2 regions of the Serratia plymuthica genome follow, and region 2 is predicted to be linked to the other one. Evidence: predicted binding sites of a transcription regulator. Region 2 holds the regulator's gene; the other holds the start of a gene.
What was found. The regulator PurR, encoded in region 2, represses purine synthesis genes. The targets are predictions, from matches to a motif close to CANGCAAACGTTTGCNTG.
Positions count from the first base shown of each region.

Region 1: a site for PurR is predicted at 4,173-4,190, ahead of JK621_RS18685 (NCS2 family permease). Genes of this name have one in related genera too.

Region 1 is NZ_CP068771.1:3,998,009-4,004,987, reverse strand. Features, by position in the region: gene JK621_RS18695 (LysR family transcriptional regulator) at 1-802, shown strand, start outside; gene JK621_RS18690 (Na+/H+ antiporter) at 841-2,490, opposite strand; gene JK621_RS18685 (NCS2 family permease) at 2,674-4,035, opposite strand; gene JK621_RS18680 (VOC family protein) at 4,385-4,792, opposite strand; gene JK621_RS18675 (glutathione S-transferase family protein) at 4,839-5,507, opposite strand; gene bhsA (multiple stress resistance protein BhsA) at 5,705-5,965, shown strand; gene JK621_RS18665 (LysR family transcriptional regulator) at 6,023-6,940, opposite strand.
Region 2 is NZ_CP068771.1:2,021,400-2,028,378, reverse strand. Features, by position in the region: gene gloA (lactoylglutathione lyase) at 1-146, shown strand, start outside; gene rnt (ribonuclease T) at 226-915, shown strand; gene JK621_RS09680 (Grx4 family monothiol glutaredoxin) at 1,092-1,436, opposite strand; gene JK621_RS09675 (C40 family peptidase) at 1,851-2,669, shown strand; gene JK621_RS09670 (YnhF family membrane protein) at 2,872-2,961, opposite strand; gene purR (HTH-type transcriptional repressor PurR) at 3,286-4,311, shown strand; gene punR (DNA-binding transcriptional activator PunR) at 4,308-5,252, opposite strand; gene punC (purine nucleoside transporter PunC) at 5,375-6,583, shown strand; gene cfa (cyclopropane fatty acyl phospholipid synthase) at 6,927-6,979, shown strand, end outside.

The sequences.
Region 1 (6,979 bases), 2.0 Mb from region 2:
GCCGACCATCAGCAAGATGCTGCGGCATCTGGAAGAAGAGCTGGAGTGTACGCTGCTGATCCGCGAAGGACGCAAGCTGCACCTGACCGACAGCGGCCAGGCGGTATACCAGCGCGGGCTGGCGATCCTGGATGAGTTCCGCCAACTGGAGGCCGAACTGGAAGACATCAGCTCGGTGAAAAAAGGCGTGTTGCGGCTGGGTATCCCGCCAATGGTCGGCCGGCAGATAGCCGATTTGATCCGTCGGTTTCGCCAGACCTATCCTGGCATCGAGCTGAAAATTTCCGAACTGGGCGGATTGTCGGTCGAGCAGGCGGTGATGTCCGGCGAGCTGGATCTGGCCATGACGGTGCTGCCCGTCGACCTGGATCAGCCACTGACCTTTTTGCCGCTGCTGAACCATCCGATGTGCGTGGTCGCGCCGCGTACGCCCCACTGGCTTAACCGCACCAGCATCGATATCGCCGAATTGGCCAGTTGGCCGATCCTGATTTATAACGAGGATTTCTCGCTGTACAAAATGCTGATGAAGGCATTCCGTCAGGCCGGTTTTGAACCGCAGATTGCCGTACGCAGCGGGCAGTGGGATTTTCTGGCATCGATGGTGCAGGCTGGGGTCGGCATCGCTACCCTGCCGGAGCCGGTTTGCCAGTGGCTGGATAAAGAAACCCTGATCTGGCTGCCGCTGGAACCGAGGATGGAATGGCGTGTCGGGCTAATCTGGCGCCAGGGCAACTACCTGTCGCACGGCGCCCAGGCCTGGATCGCCTGCTGCCGCGACTACTGGCCGCCGGTCAAATAGCCCCAATAACAAGGGCCGCGTCTGCGGCCCCGTTGGCGTTACCCCTCGCGCTCTATCAGCAGCGCCTCCAGCAGGTCGAGATCGTGCAACAGCTTTTGCAGCGTCTCGTTGCTGATTTTCTGCGTAGCGCGCAGGTGATACAGCTCCCCGCGCTCGGCGCGCAGAGCAGTCAGGCGGAAGCGTCGCTCGAGGTTCTCCAGCATCAGCGCATTTTCGATATCGTCCTTGGTGGTGATGCGCCGCCGCAACGTGCCCACGACCCGTGAACTGATCTCTTTCAGCACCTGCGGGTCGATGTTTTCCTCTACGTCGACGGCCAAGCGTTCTTCCATCTTGTTGATGCTTTCGATCGCCACTTCAGCCGCCATGGCAATCGCCATCCGCTCCTCGCTCTTGCTGGCACTCTTGTCCGCCACCACTACGCCGCGCAGCAGCAACGGCAATGCCAGCACCCCGACGATCAGTGAAAGCAGGATCACGCCGGCGGCGATAAACACCAACTGATAGCGCGCCGGGAAGGCGGAGCCATCGCTTAGCAGCAGTGGGATCGACAGCACACCGGCCAGCGTGATTGCCCCGCGCACCCCGGCGAACGACGCTATCCACAACTCACGCATGCTGTAATCGCCAAACTGCAATGGCCGTTTTTTCATAAAGCGTCGGCTGGCGTTTTTCATCAGCCACAGCCAGGTAAAGCGCAGCAGCAACAACGCTGCGTAGATAATCGCCACGTCGGCGAACAGGTACCAGGTCTGAATGGTCGGATCCAGCTCCGCCTGCAGGATTGAGGTTTCCAGGATCCCCGGCAGTTGCAGGCCCAACATGATGAACACCATGCCGTTAAACACGAACTCCAGCATCGCCCAGACGCTGTTGGCGCGCAGACGCATCGCCAGCGGCGCATTGCGGATCACGCCGGACTGGCTGATGGTCATCCCCGCGGCCACTGCCGCCAGAATGCCGGAGACGCCGATGTGTTCGGCAATCAAATAGGAAGCGAACGGCAACAGCAGCAGGAAAACGATCTGCGTGGCCGGATCATCGCCGCTCCAGCGGCTCATCATCCGCAACGATTTGCTGTAGCACCAGGTGACCGCCACGCCGGCCAGCAGGCCGCCGATAGCGACCTTCAGAAACTCCAGAGTGGCGCCGCCCACGGTAAACACCATGGTGCCCATCGCCACTGCGATGGCGAATTTGAGCGAAACCAGGCCGGATGCGTCGTTCATCAGCGCCTCGCCTTCCAGCACGCCCATAATCGGTTTCGGAATGCGCCCTTTACCGACGATGCCGCCCAGCGCCACGGCGTCCGTTGGCGACAGTACCGCCGCCAGCGCAAATGCCGCCACCAGCGGGATGCCCGGCACCATGGCGTAAATCAGGTAACCGATGCCAACCACGGTAAGCAGCACCAGCACCAGCGCCAGGCCCAGGATTTCACGACCGTGATGCAGGAATTCGCGCGTTGGGGTTTTCCAACCGTCGGCAAACAGCAGCGGCGGGATAAACAGCACCAGGAACAGCTCGGGGTCAAAGTCGACATGCAGCCCGAAATGTGGCCAGGCCAGCAGGGCCCCGATGACGATTTGCATTAACGGCAGCGGTATCTGGAACGGCAACATACGTGTCACCACCCCAGACAGGGAGACCACCAGGATCAAAATGAGGATTGTAAAAAATATTTCCATGCTTTCCTTAGACTCTCGGGTTCAGACTACCTCTTTGATGTATGCCCGATAGTAGATCACTTTTTTTACAGCGATTAAAGCTTGTTGTGCCTTTCAAAACGCAGCACAGGCAGAAGGAGATTTTTCTGAAGGGGAATAGGGGCTAACTTTCCCCCGCCTGGCGGGAGGGGGAAACACGGAGGATTAAATCGCCCAGCCGCCGGCGTAGAAGGCCACCAGCGCGACGGCGATCAGCACGGTGCCGATATTCAGCCTGCGCCATTCGCCGGAGCAAATGCGGCCAATCACCAGCGAGCTGAAGCCCAGCATGATACCGGTGACGATATTGCAGGTCAGCACGATAAACACCGCGCACAGCAGGCCGGACATGGCGTCGACGAAGTCGTTGAAATCCAGCTTGGTGACGTTGCTCAACATCAGCAGGCCAACGTACATCAGCGCCGGTGCGGTAGCGTAAATCGGCACCAGATAAGACAGCGGCGACAGGAACAGGATCAGCAGGAACAGCAGGCCAACCACGGTTGCGGTCAGGCCGGTTTTCCCGCCCGCTGCGGTGCCCGCTGCGGATTCGATATAGACCGCCGCCGGGGCCGCGCCCACCAGGCCGGAGAAAATGCTGCTCAGGGAATCCGAGGTCAGCGCCTTGCCGCCGTTGATGATCTGCCCGTCCTTGTCCAGCAGGTTCGCCTGGCCGGCCACCGCGCGAATGGTGCCGGTCGCGTCAAACACGGCCGTCATCACCAGCGCCAACACGCTGGGCAGCACCACAGGTTTCAACGCGCCCATGATATCCAGGCTGAAGATCAGCGAACTGCCATTGGCGTCCGTCAGGCTTGGCATGGCGAACAGCCCCTGATATTTCACCGCCGGGTCAAACAGCAGGCCAATCACCGAAATAGCGATAATCACCAGCAGAATACCGCCGGGTACACGCAGTTTTTCCAAGCCGAAAATCACCGCCAGACCGAGTAGCGTCATCACTACCGGGAAAGAGGTGAATGCGCCCAGCGCTACCGGCAGGCCATCCAGCGGGTTCTTCACCACCAGACCCACGCCGTTGGCGGCGATCAGCAGCAGGAACAAACCGATGCCGATACCGGTGCCGTGCGCCACGCCCATCGGCAGATTGCGCAAGATCCAGGAACGGATGCCGGTGATCGAGATAATGGTGAACAGCACGCCCATCAGGAATACCGCACCCAGCGCGACCGGAATGCTGATGTGCTGGCCCAGCACCAGGCTGAAGGCGGTGAAGGCGGTCAGGGAAATCGCACAGCCGATGGCCATCGGCAGATTAGCCCATAACCCCATCAGCAATGAACCGAAGCCGGCGACCAGGCAGGTGGCGACGAACACCGCCGTGGGCGGGAAGCCCGCTTTACCCAACATGCTCGGCACCACGATCACCGAATAAACCATCGCCAGGAAGGTGGTTAATCCCGCCACCACTTCCTGACGCACGGTGCTGCCGCGTGCGGAAATATTAAAATAGCCATCAAGCCCGCCTTTTGGTTTAACGGCGTTGTTCGCTTGAGAATTCGACATGTTGCTGTCCCCTGTGTTTCATTGCCAGCCCGTTTCAAAAGGCTTGTTATTCCGCCCGCGTATGTTCATTACGGAATCTTTTCCATCACGTTGGCTTCCCTGCCCTTCGGCCGCGCCGCCCATTGGCGCCGCGTAAAAAGGCAAACGTTTAACTCTCATCGCGTGATGCGGGTGATTTATGGTGGTTTATTCAAGGCAAACGATTATCCGGCCTTCCATACCCTCTGATCAACCAAAGATCGCGACAATTCATGCAGAAAAGCGCCGAGATCAATCATTATCGAAAAGGCGATATTTGTCACATAGGTAAATCCGATGGGAGCGCCCCCGGCTCAGGGGGCAAAACCGGTTACTGAGCCTGTGCGACGTTTTCGTCCATATACATCAGTTCCCAGATATGGCCATCCAAATCCTGGAAACCGTGACCGTACATAAAGCCATAATCCTGCGGCTGATTATAGGTATTGCCACCGGCGGCTATCGCCTTGCGCACCAGGCTGTCCACCGTTGCCCGGCTGGGCTGCGACAGGCAAACCAGCACTTCGGTCGCTTTTCTGGCATCGCCAATCGGGTTCGGGGTGAACATTTTGAATTTATCGTGTGTCAGCAGCATCACATAAATGGTATCGCTGACCACCATGCAGGCGGCGGTATCATCGGTAAACTGCGGATTAAAGCCGAAACCCAGCTGGGTAAAAAACTCGATGGATGCAGGTAGATTGCCCACCGGCAGGTTAACAAAAATTTGCGTAGCCATGTGCTACCTCCGAACAGACGTAACCCCTCAAGTATAGATCATGTCATCAGCTCAGCAGTTCATAAGGACCGCCCTGCTCCAGCGCCCGTTGGTAGGCCGGCCGGGTATGGATACGTTGCAGATAGCCACGCAGCTTCGGGCAACCGTCCAGCGAGCCGCGCGCCGCCATCACCTCCAGCGGAAAGCTCATCTGGATATCCGCCGCGCTGAATTCGTTGCCGACAAACCAGGTGCTTTTGCTCAGGTGCTGCTCGAGATAGTCGCGATGCGTGGCGATCTGTTTGTCCAGATACTCTCGCTGAACCCCTTTGCCAATCGCCCCCGCCACCGGGCGCAACAACCAGGGAATTGGCGGTTGTCCCAGGCGGCTGAACATCAGCTTCATGACCTGCAGCGGCATCAGCGATCCTTCCGCATAATGCAGCCAGTAACGATATTGCTGGCGAGCATGGTGGTCGGTCGGGATAAACAGCCCCTGCGCATCGTAGGCTTCTTGCAGATATTCGATAATGGCGCCGGATTCCGCCAGGATCAGATCGCCATCGACAATCACCGGAGATTTACCGAGCGGGTGGATCTTTTTCAGCTCCGGCGGTGCCAGCATGGTTTGCGGATCGCGCCGGTAACGCTGCACCTGATAAGGCACACCCAGTTCTTCCAGAAACCACAAGATACGCTGCGAGCGTGAGTTATTCAGATGGTGCACGATAATCACAAGGTTTCTCCTTTAAAGATCCTGCTGATTTAAAGGTAGTGGTGATTTTTCCAGCGCGCCAGCGTTCAAAATTAAGTCAATTTATTTGAATCAGATACTCAAAACTCTCCGATTTTCTCTTTGGGCATGCAGGTCTATTATTCAAAATATCGAGAGGGGACAACCTCTCACCTGAAAAATACCCTGAGGATTGAATCATGAAGAACATCAAAATTTTTGCTACCGCTCTGCTGCTGACTACCGCTTCTTTCGCCACCGTTGCCGCTGACCAGCCTTCCAGCCAACCTGCCCCCGACGCTCAGAAAATCGGTGTCATCTCCGTTGCCGGCGCTTCTAACCTGAGCGCACTGGAAACCGAACTGGCTAACAAGGCCGCTGCATTAGGCGCCAGCTCTTACCGCATCATCTCCGCCGGTGGCCAGAACAAACTGCACGGCACCGCTGAAATCTTCAACTGATCGTCAGACAGCCCACTGACGGAAGAAAAAAAGCCCCGCGAGGGGCTTTTCTCGTGTTCAACGCGCATCAAAACGCGCCGCCAGCTTCTGCAGGTGAAATTGCTCGGTGATGTAGTCGACAAACACCCGGGTTTTACTCGGCAAAAACTTGGCGGTGGGAAAGTAAAGATAGACGCTGCCGCGATCGACATACCAGACGGGCAATACCCGCACCAGGCGGCCGCTTTCCAGATAAGGCAAGGCATTTGGCATGGAGATCAATGCAATGCCCAGCCCCATTTCCGCCGCTCGCGCCGCCGCCTCCGGCTCATTCACCGTCATGCTGATGGTCATCAATGGCGCCCTCTGTTCGTTATCCGCATTACGTAACGGCAGGTTGCGGATGCGCCCGGTTTGCGGCGAGCGGATAAAAATACCCGCATGGTTCGCCAGCTGTTCCGGCTGCTCCAAAGGCGGATGACGCCGCAGATAGTCCGGCGAGGCCACCAATATCCCGTGGGCCGGCGCCAATTCACGCGCAATCATCCCCTGCGCCAGTTCAATGCCGCCGCCGATTGCGGCGTCGAAATGTTCGCCAATCATATCCACTTTGCGATTGTCAAAATGCCAGTCTGGCACGATCGACGGGTAACGAGACAAAAATGCCGGCAACAGAGGCATCACAAAATGCAGGCCGAAAGCGGTGCCCATGCTGACCTTTAACGTACCTGCCGCTATGCCGCCACTGCTGCTCACCCCTTTCATCGCGCACTGGATCGACTGCAAACCGCCGCTCACTTCCTGCAGAAAACGCTCCCCTTCTTCGGTCAGCGTCAGCTTGCGCGTGTTGCGCTGGAACAGCCGTACTCCCAGCAGCGTCTCCAATCTGGTGACATTCTTCCCCACCGCCGCAGAGCTGATGCCCAGCTTGCGGCCCGCAGCGGAAAAACTGCCGTTTTCCGCGCTGCTGACAAAACATTCCAGATAGCCGAGCATGGCTTTCCTCCGTAGATTTCAAACCTATGGTTTAAGCTG
Region 2 (6,979 bases):
GCATTCGTAACGCCGGCGGTAAAGTGAGCCGTGAAGCCGGCCCGGTCAAAGGCGGCACCACGATTATCGCCTTTGTCGAAGATCCGGACGGCTACAAGATCGAACTGATCGAGAACAAACATGCCGGTCAGGGTCTCGGCCACTGAGACCGATAAGGGGCGCTTTCGGCGCCCTTCTTGTTATGCCTGCGATAACCGCCTGCAACCGGGCGCAAAATTTGCCATAATGCGCGCTGTATTCGATGAAGATAAGAAACTGATGGCCGAAAAAAGTGATCTTAACGCCCTGAGTGGTCGTTTTCGTGGGTTTTATCCCGTAGTTATAGATATAGAAACCGCCGGATTTAATGCCAAAACCGACGCGCTGCTGGAGATTGCCGCCGTTACGTTAAAAATGGACGAAGAAGGCTGGTTGCAGCAGGATGAAACCCTGCACTTTCACGTTGAACCTTTTGAAGGCGCCAACCTGCAACCCGAAGCGCTGGCATTCAACGGTATCGATCCCCATAACCCGCTGCGTGGCGCAGTCAGTGAATACGACGCGCTGCACAGCATTTTTAAAGCGGTGCGTAAAGGCATCAAGGATCGCGGCTGTAACCGGGCGATTATCGTGGCGCACAACGCCAATTTTGATCACAGCTTTCTCATGGCCGCAGCGGAGCGCGCAAGTCTGAAGCGCAATCCTTTCCACCCGTTCGCCACCTTTGACACCGCAGCGCTGAGCGGGCTGGTGTTGGGGCAAACCGTGTTGGCCAAAGCCTGTATTGCCGCCAATATTCCGTTCGACAGCACTCAGGCGCATTCGGCCCTGTACGACACCGAACAAACGGCTCAACTGTTCTGCGAACTGGTTAACCGCTGGAAACGCCTTGGCGGATGGCCACTGGCCATCGGTGATACTGACACTACCCTATAGCTTTCAAGTTGCAGCCAGGCGCCCACCCCAGGCGCTTGCTTCAGTAAGTCATTGGGGGGAACTAGTGCAGGTAACAACGCTGCAGCTTGAAAGATGACGGGTATAAACTACAAATAAATCGGGCGGCCCAGTAGCACTGGCACCGCCCGATGTCTTCTGGCAATAAACCCGAGCCGTTATGGCTGCTGGTCTTCTTGCTCTTTATACTTCTCTGCAGTTTCTTTGATCAACTGCTGCAGTTCGCCGCGCTGATACATCTCCATGATGATATCGCAGCCGCCTACCAGCTCACCGTCTACCCACAACTGCGGGAAAGTCGGCCAGTTGGCGTATTTCGGCAACTCGGAACGGATATCCGGGTTCTGCAGAATATCAACGTAGGCAAAGCGTTCGCCACAGGCAGACAGCGCCTGCACCGCTTGCGCAGAGAAACCGCAGTTTGGCAATTTCGGTGAACCTTTCATGTACAGCAGAATAGGGTTCTCACCGATCTGCTGTTGAATTTTTTCAATCGTCGTCATTTATCGCTTCCTCAAGCCACATCTCATGGCTACAACATGCATCACACTGGCTATTGTAGCGGCTGGAACAGTCGCAAGAAAACGCCATCTTTTGCAAGGGCATTTCCCCGTTGCCAATCGCGTCTCACCGGCCAGGCCATTCCGGTTAAAACATACGCTCAGAATAACATTTTTAATCCGACCATTTCACTAATATATTTTTCCGCCGCACAGCCCCATTTAATAATTCCCGCAGCGGCAAAAGGCGATTTTTTATACATCAATGGATTGATTTTTCAGCAAAAAAATTGTCGTTAACGTTTTCTCACAATATGGATTATCATTTATGAGTTCTTCGCTGTTTTATATGGCGAAATTGGGGAATACTGTCATTCTTTCGATATCTGTTCCGGGGCCAAGGTTGGTAACGTCGACATGCGTTTAATTCTTACGCTTTTTGTGCTGTTGTTTACACAGCTATTCTTAAATCTGGCGCACGCTGCGCCACAGGCGCGTGTTGCCGCCGAGCAGCGCAAAAGCCACGTTAATGAAGCTCGTCCGGATGACCGCAAGAAAAAGAAAGCGGCAAAGGCCAGCAAAAAAGTGAAAGTCACTGCTACGCCAAAAACTGCCAAGGTTTCCAAAGCCAAAACAGAAAAAACCGCTAAAAAGATCGTTAGCGCCAAATCGAAACACTCAACCCAGAAAATAGCCAAAATCAAAGTAACCCCACCGAAAAAGGGCTACAAAAAAGGCTATGGCCGCCATCGGGAAGCCGGTATGGCCACCGCCAAACTGGTGCGTGACGATAAGCCATTGAAACTCAGCCCGGCGCACAAAAAGCGCTATCAGCACGCCAAGCAAACCGCCATGGCCAAGCTGATGGATCAAATGGGCAAACCTTATCGCTGGGGCGGCACCTCGCCAAGAACCGGTTTCGACTGCAGCGGCCTGATTTATTACGCCTATAAAGACGTCGTGAAAATCAAGATGCCGCGTACCGCCAACGAAATGTATCACCTGCGCGATGCGGCGCCGATCAAGAAAAACGAACTGGAAAGCGGTGACCTGGTGTTCTTCCGCATCAACAACCGCGGCATGGCCGATCATGTCGGCGTCTATCTGGGCAACGGCAAATTCATTCAGTCACCGCGTACCGGCGAGGAAATCCGTATCAGCCAGTTGGACAACGACTACTGGCAAAACCACTATATCGGCGCACGCCGTGTAGTAACGCCGAAAACCATTCGATAATATCCTCCGCGGCTGGCGCTCTCCCGCCGGCCGCCCTCCTCGCAAGCGACGCCTTCTGTGCTTTCACCGCGCTCTGAGAACAGTTTTGCGAACCCGCAGGTGAAATTTCCGGGCATTGGTGTGGCTGGAGGCTTGCAAGAAGACGTAATGGCAGGAAAACGCGAACAGGCGCAGCGAGCTGCGCCTGTGTTACAACCGGGGATCAGTTCAACGCCGCAGTGAAGCTAAAAGCAATAATAACGGCCAGCGCGCACACAGTCGTGAACAGTGACATTTTCAGATCGGTATCCATTACAACTCCTTTTCAGACGGGATTTCCCAAGGGTAAAAGGCACACAATTAATGCGTCAACCCATTTTCCCACAGTTAGACAATAAAATCTTGTTATCATTTCCCGGTTTATAATACTGATTACCTCTTCCACTTTGGCTCAATATGGGACAAAATTCGCAGTTCACAACTGCGTACCGGCAAAAATGCCCCTCCTGACCAAGCGCTGACGACTTCAACACACTAAAAACTCAGCTTCGTTTATTTGGAAGAAGGATCTACGCAGGCAAACGATTAACATCACACTTACATGCTGCAACATGTGAGTTCAGGAGTCATTCTTTACATGGCAACGATTAAAGATGTGGCCAAACGCGCTGGCGTTTCCACCACCACCGTTTCGCACGTCATCAATAAGACTCGTTTCGTCGCCGAAGAGACCAAAGCGGCCGTTGGGGCCGCGATCAAAGAGCTGCACTATTCTCCCAGCGCCGTGGCGCGCAGCCTGAAGGTCAATCACACCAAATCTATTGGCCTGCTGGCCACCTCCAGCGAAGCGCCCTATTTCGCCGAAGTGATCGAGGCGGTGGAAAACAGCTGCTACAGCAAAGGCTATACGCTGATCCTGTGTAATTCGCACAATAACCTGGACAAGCAACGCGCTTATCTGGCGATGCTGGCGCAAAAACGCGTCGACGGCCTGCTGGTGATGTGCTCTGAATACCCGGATCAATTGCTGGGGATGCTGGAAGATTACCGTAATATCCCCATGGTGGTCATGGACTGGGGCGCCGCACGCGGTGATTTTACCGATACCATCATCGATAACGCCTTCGAAGGCGGTTATCTGGCCGGCCGCTATCTGATCGAGCGTGGTCACCGCGATATTGGCGCCATTCCGGGCCAGTTGGCGCGCAATACCGGCGGCGGCCGCCATCAGGGCTTTTTGAAAGCCATGGAAGAAGCCAATATCGAGGTGCGCGACGAGTGGATTGTTCAGGGCGACTTCGAACCGGAATCCGGCTACAAGGCCATGCATCAGATATTGTCGCAGAAACAACGCCCGACGGCGGTATTCTGCGGCGGCGACATCATGGCGATGGGCGCTATCTGCGCCGCCGATGAACTGGGGCTGCGAGTACCGCAGGACATTTCAGTCATCGGCTACGATAACGTGCGCAACGCGCGCTATTTCACCCCGGCGCTGACGACGATCCACCAGCCCAAAGAGCGTTTGGGTGAGATGGCGTTCACCATGCTGCTGGATCGCATCATCAGCAAGCGTGAAGAGTCGCAGGTCATTGAAGTGCATCCGAAGCTGGTTGAACGCCGCTCGGTCGCCGACGGCCCCTTTATCGATTACCGCCGCTAGTCGCCAGCGCCGGGAACCAAGGCGGTTTCCGGCGCCACTTCGCTCAGCCATTCCTGGTTCAAGGTTTCACTGTCCCCCAGGTAGTCCAGTAACCAGGCCATCGCCGGCGATGGGGTATTCTGCTGCCAGGTCAGGCAGCATGGGCTGGCGGGAAACGGCTGTTGCAGTTGCAGCGCCACCAACTCGCCGCGTTGTACCAACGGCAGCACCTGATGCGCCGGCATCATGCCGACACACAAGCCAGCGCACAAGCAATCCACCGCCGATGCCCAATCCGGCACCACCAACCGCCGCTGGTTGTCCAGCGTCCAGGTGACCCGTTTGGGCAGATTGCGCGAGGTATCCTCCAGACACAGGGAAGGAAAAGGCCGGAGCTGATCGTCGTTCAGCAGGCCCTCCAACGCCGCCAATGGATGCTGCGGGCTGGCGACACACAACCAGCGCATATCGCCCATGTCACGAAAGGCAAAACCGCCGCCGACAGGCACCGCTCGCGTAGCGCCGATCGCCATATCGGCGCGGCCGTCCACCAACGCATCCCAGACGCCGTTAAACACTTCCGGTTGGATCAGCAGCTCAACATCGGGGAAATGGCGGTAAAAATCCAACACCAGCTGTCGGCTGCGCTGCGGCTTGACGATGATATCCACCGCAATTTTTAATTGGCCGCGCCAACCATTGGCCACCTGCTGGCACTGCCTGCGCGTGTCGAGCATTTTTTTGATGACACCGCGCGCCTCCTGAATAAATAACAGGCCGGCCGGCGTCAGTTCTACATCACGATGACGCCGTTCAAATAACGGCACCGCCAACCATTGTTCCAGTTGCCGAACGGTATAGCTCACCGCCGAAGGCACCCGGTGCAGTTCCTGCGCCGCCGCGCTGAAGCTGCCGGTGCGGGCGACCGCGTCCACGACATCAAGAGAATATTCAGACCACATGGTTTGCCTTCAATTTTTTTAACAGCACTTCGCAAATATTACCGTTTCACAAGCAGAGATCCAGCCGGATACACTTGCCGGCGCTAAAAACCTGCGACAATAAAATATTAATGAGAAATACCATGCGAAATTCCTTTGGTTTTATGTTCTATCTTGCCGGCCTGAGCATGCTGGGTTACCTGGCCACCGACATGTATCTGCCCGCCTTTGGCGCCATGCAGCTGGATCTGCAAATTTCCGCCGGTGCAATCAGCGCCAGCCTGAGCATTTTCCTGGCCGGTTTTGCCTTTGCTCAACTGCTCTGGGGGCCGCTCTCCGATAATTTGGGCCGTAAACCCGTGCTGCTGATTGGCCTGGCGCTGTTTGCCCTGGGCTGCCTCGGCATGCTGTGGGTACAGAATGCCGTCCAGTTGTGGTCATTGCGCTTTATTCAGGCGATCGGCGTGTGCTCAGCCGCCGTCACCTGGCAAGCGTTGGTCATTGACCGCTACCGTGAAGGCAAGGCCAATCGCGTATTCGCCACCATTATGCCGCTGGTGGCACTTTCGCCAGCGCTGGCGCCGCTGGTCGGCGCCTGGCTGCTGAACCACATGGGATGGCGGGCAATTTTCGCCGTTCTGCTGGGTATCACCGTCATTTTGCTGCTGCCTACGCTGTTACTGAAGGAAAGCGCCAAAAGCGCGCCATTGGCCACTCGGAAAAACACCCTGAGCTTCTTCCAACTGCTGAAATCGCCGGTATTCAGCGGTAACGTCACCATCTTTGCCGCCTGCTCTGCCGGCTTTTTTGCCTGGCTCACCGGCTCGCCGTTTATTCTTGGCGATATGGGTTACAGCCCCAATGACATTGGCCTGAGCTATGTCCCGCAGACGCTGGCATTCTTATTGGGCGGTTACGGTTGCCGTACGGCGTTAAATCGCATCAATGGCAACACCCTGCTGCCGTGGCTGCTGGTAGGTTATGGCATCAGCATGGTGGCGTTATATCTGGTAGCAACAATGACCGAGCCTACGCTGACCACATTATTGATTCCATTCTGTCTAATGGCGCTGGTCAACGGAGCCTGCTACCCGATCGTAGTGGCGAATGCGTTGATGCCCTTCCCGGAAGGCACCGGCAAAGCCGCAGCCCTGCAAAATACATTGCAGTTGGGTTTATGCTTTGTCGCCAGCCTATTGGTTTCGGCCTTTATTGCCCAACCGCTGTTGGCGACGGTAACGGTAATGGTTTCAACGGTGGTATTGGCCGCGTTGGGGTATATGTTGCAACGGGGAAAAGTGATTGATGATGCACAGGCGACGCGCCAGGAACATGCTAACCCTGCGTCATAATTACCAGAATTAATAATCACTTAAAGAATATTTTTGCCGAGTGCGATTTACGGTTGAGTCAGCGCCTCGGCAAGCCTATACTCAAAAACGACCTTTTAAAATAACACTTTTGTAGTCTTATTATCACAAGTAGCTGTTGTGTACGCGTAAGGCGTCACACTTTTTTAAGGATTTGTTTATCCTGTGCCTATTGCGCTGGAGTCTTCTTAAAATTTTCCTCTGTTCATAGTCGGATATCAGACGCCACGGTGACTTTTCACCGCAGGTAAACGTATGCGCCCGCAGAAATTGTCTAAGCTATTTTCTGGCGGGTCATAAGTCAGAAGAAGGTGATGGAGAAGCTATGAGTTCATCGTGTATAGAAGATGTGAGCATTCAAGACAACCCATGGTACCG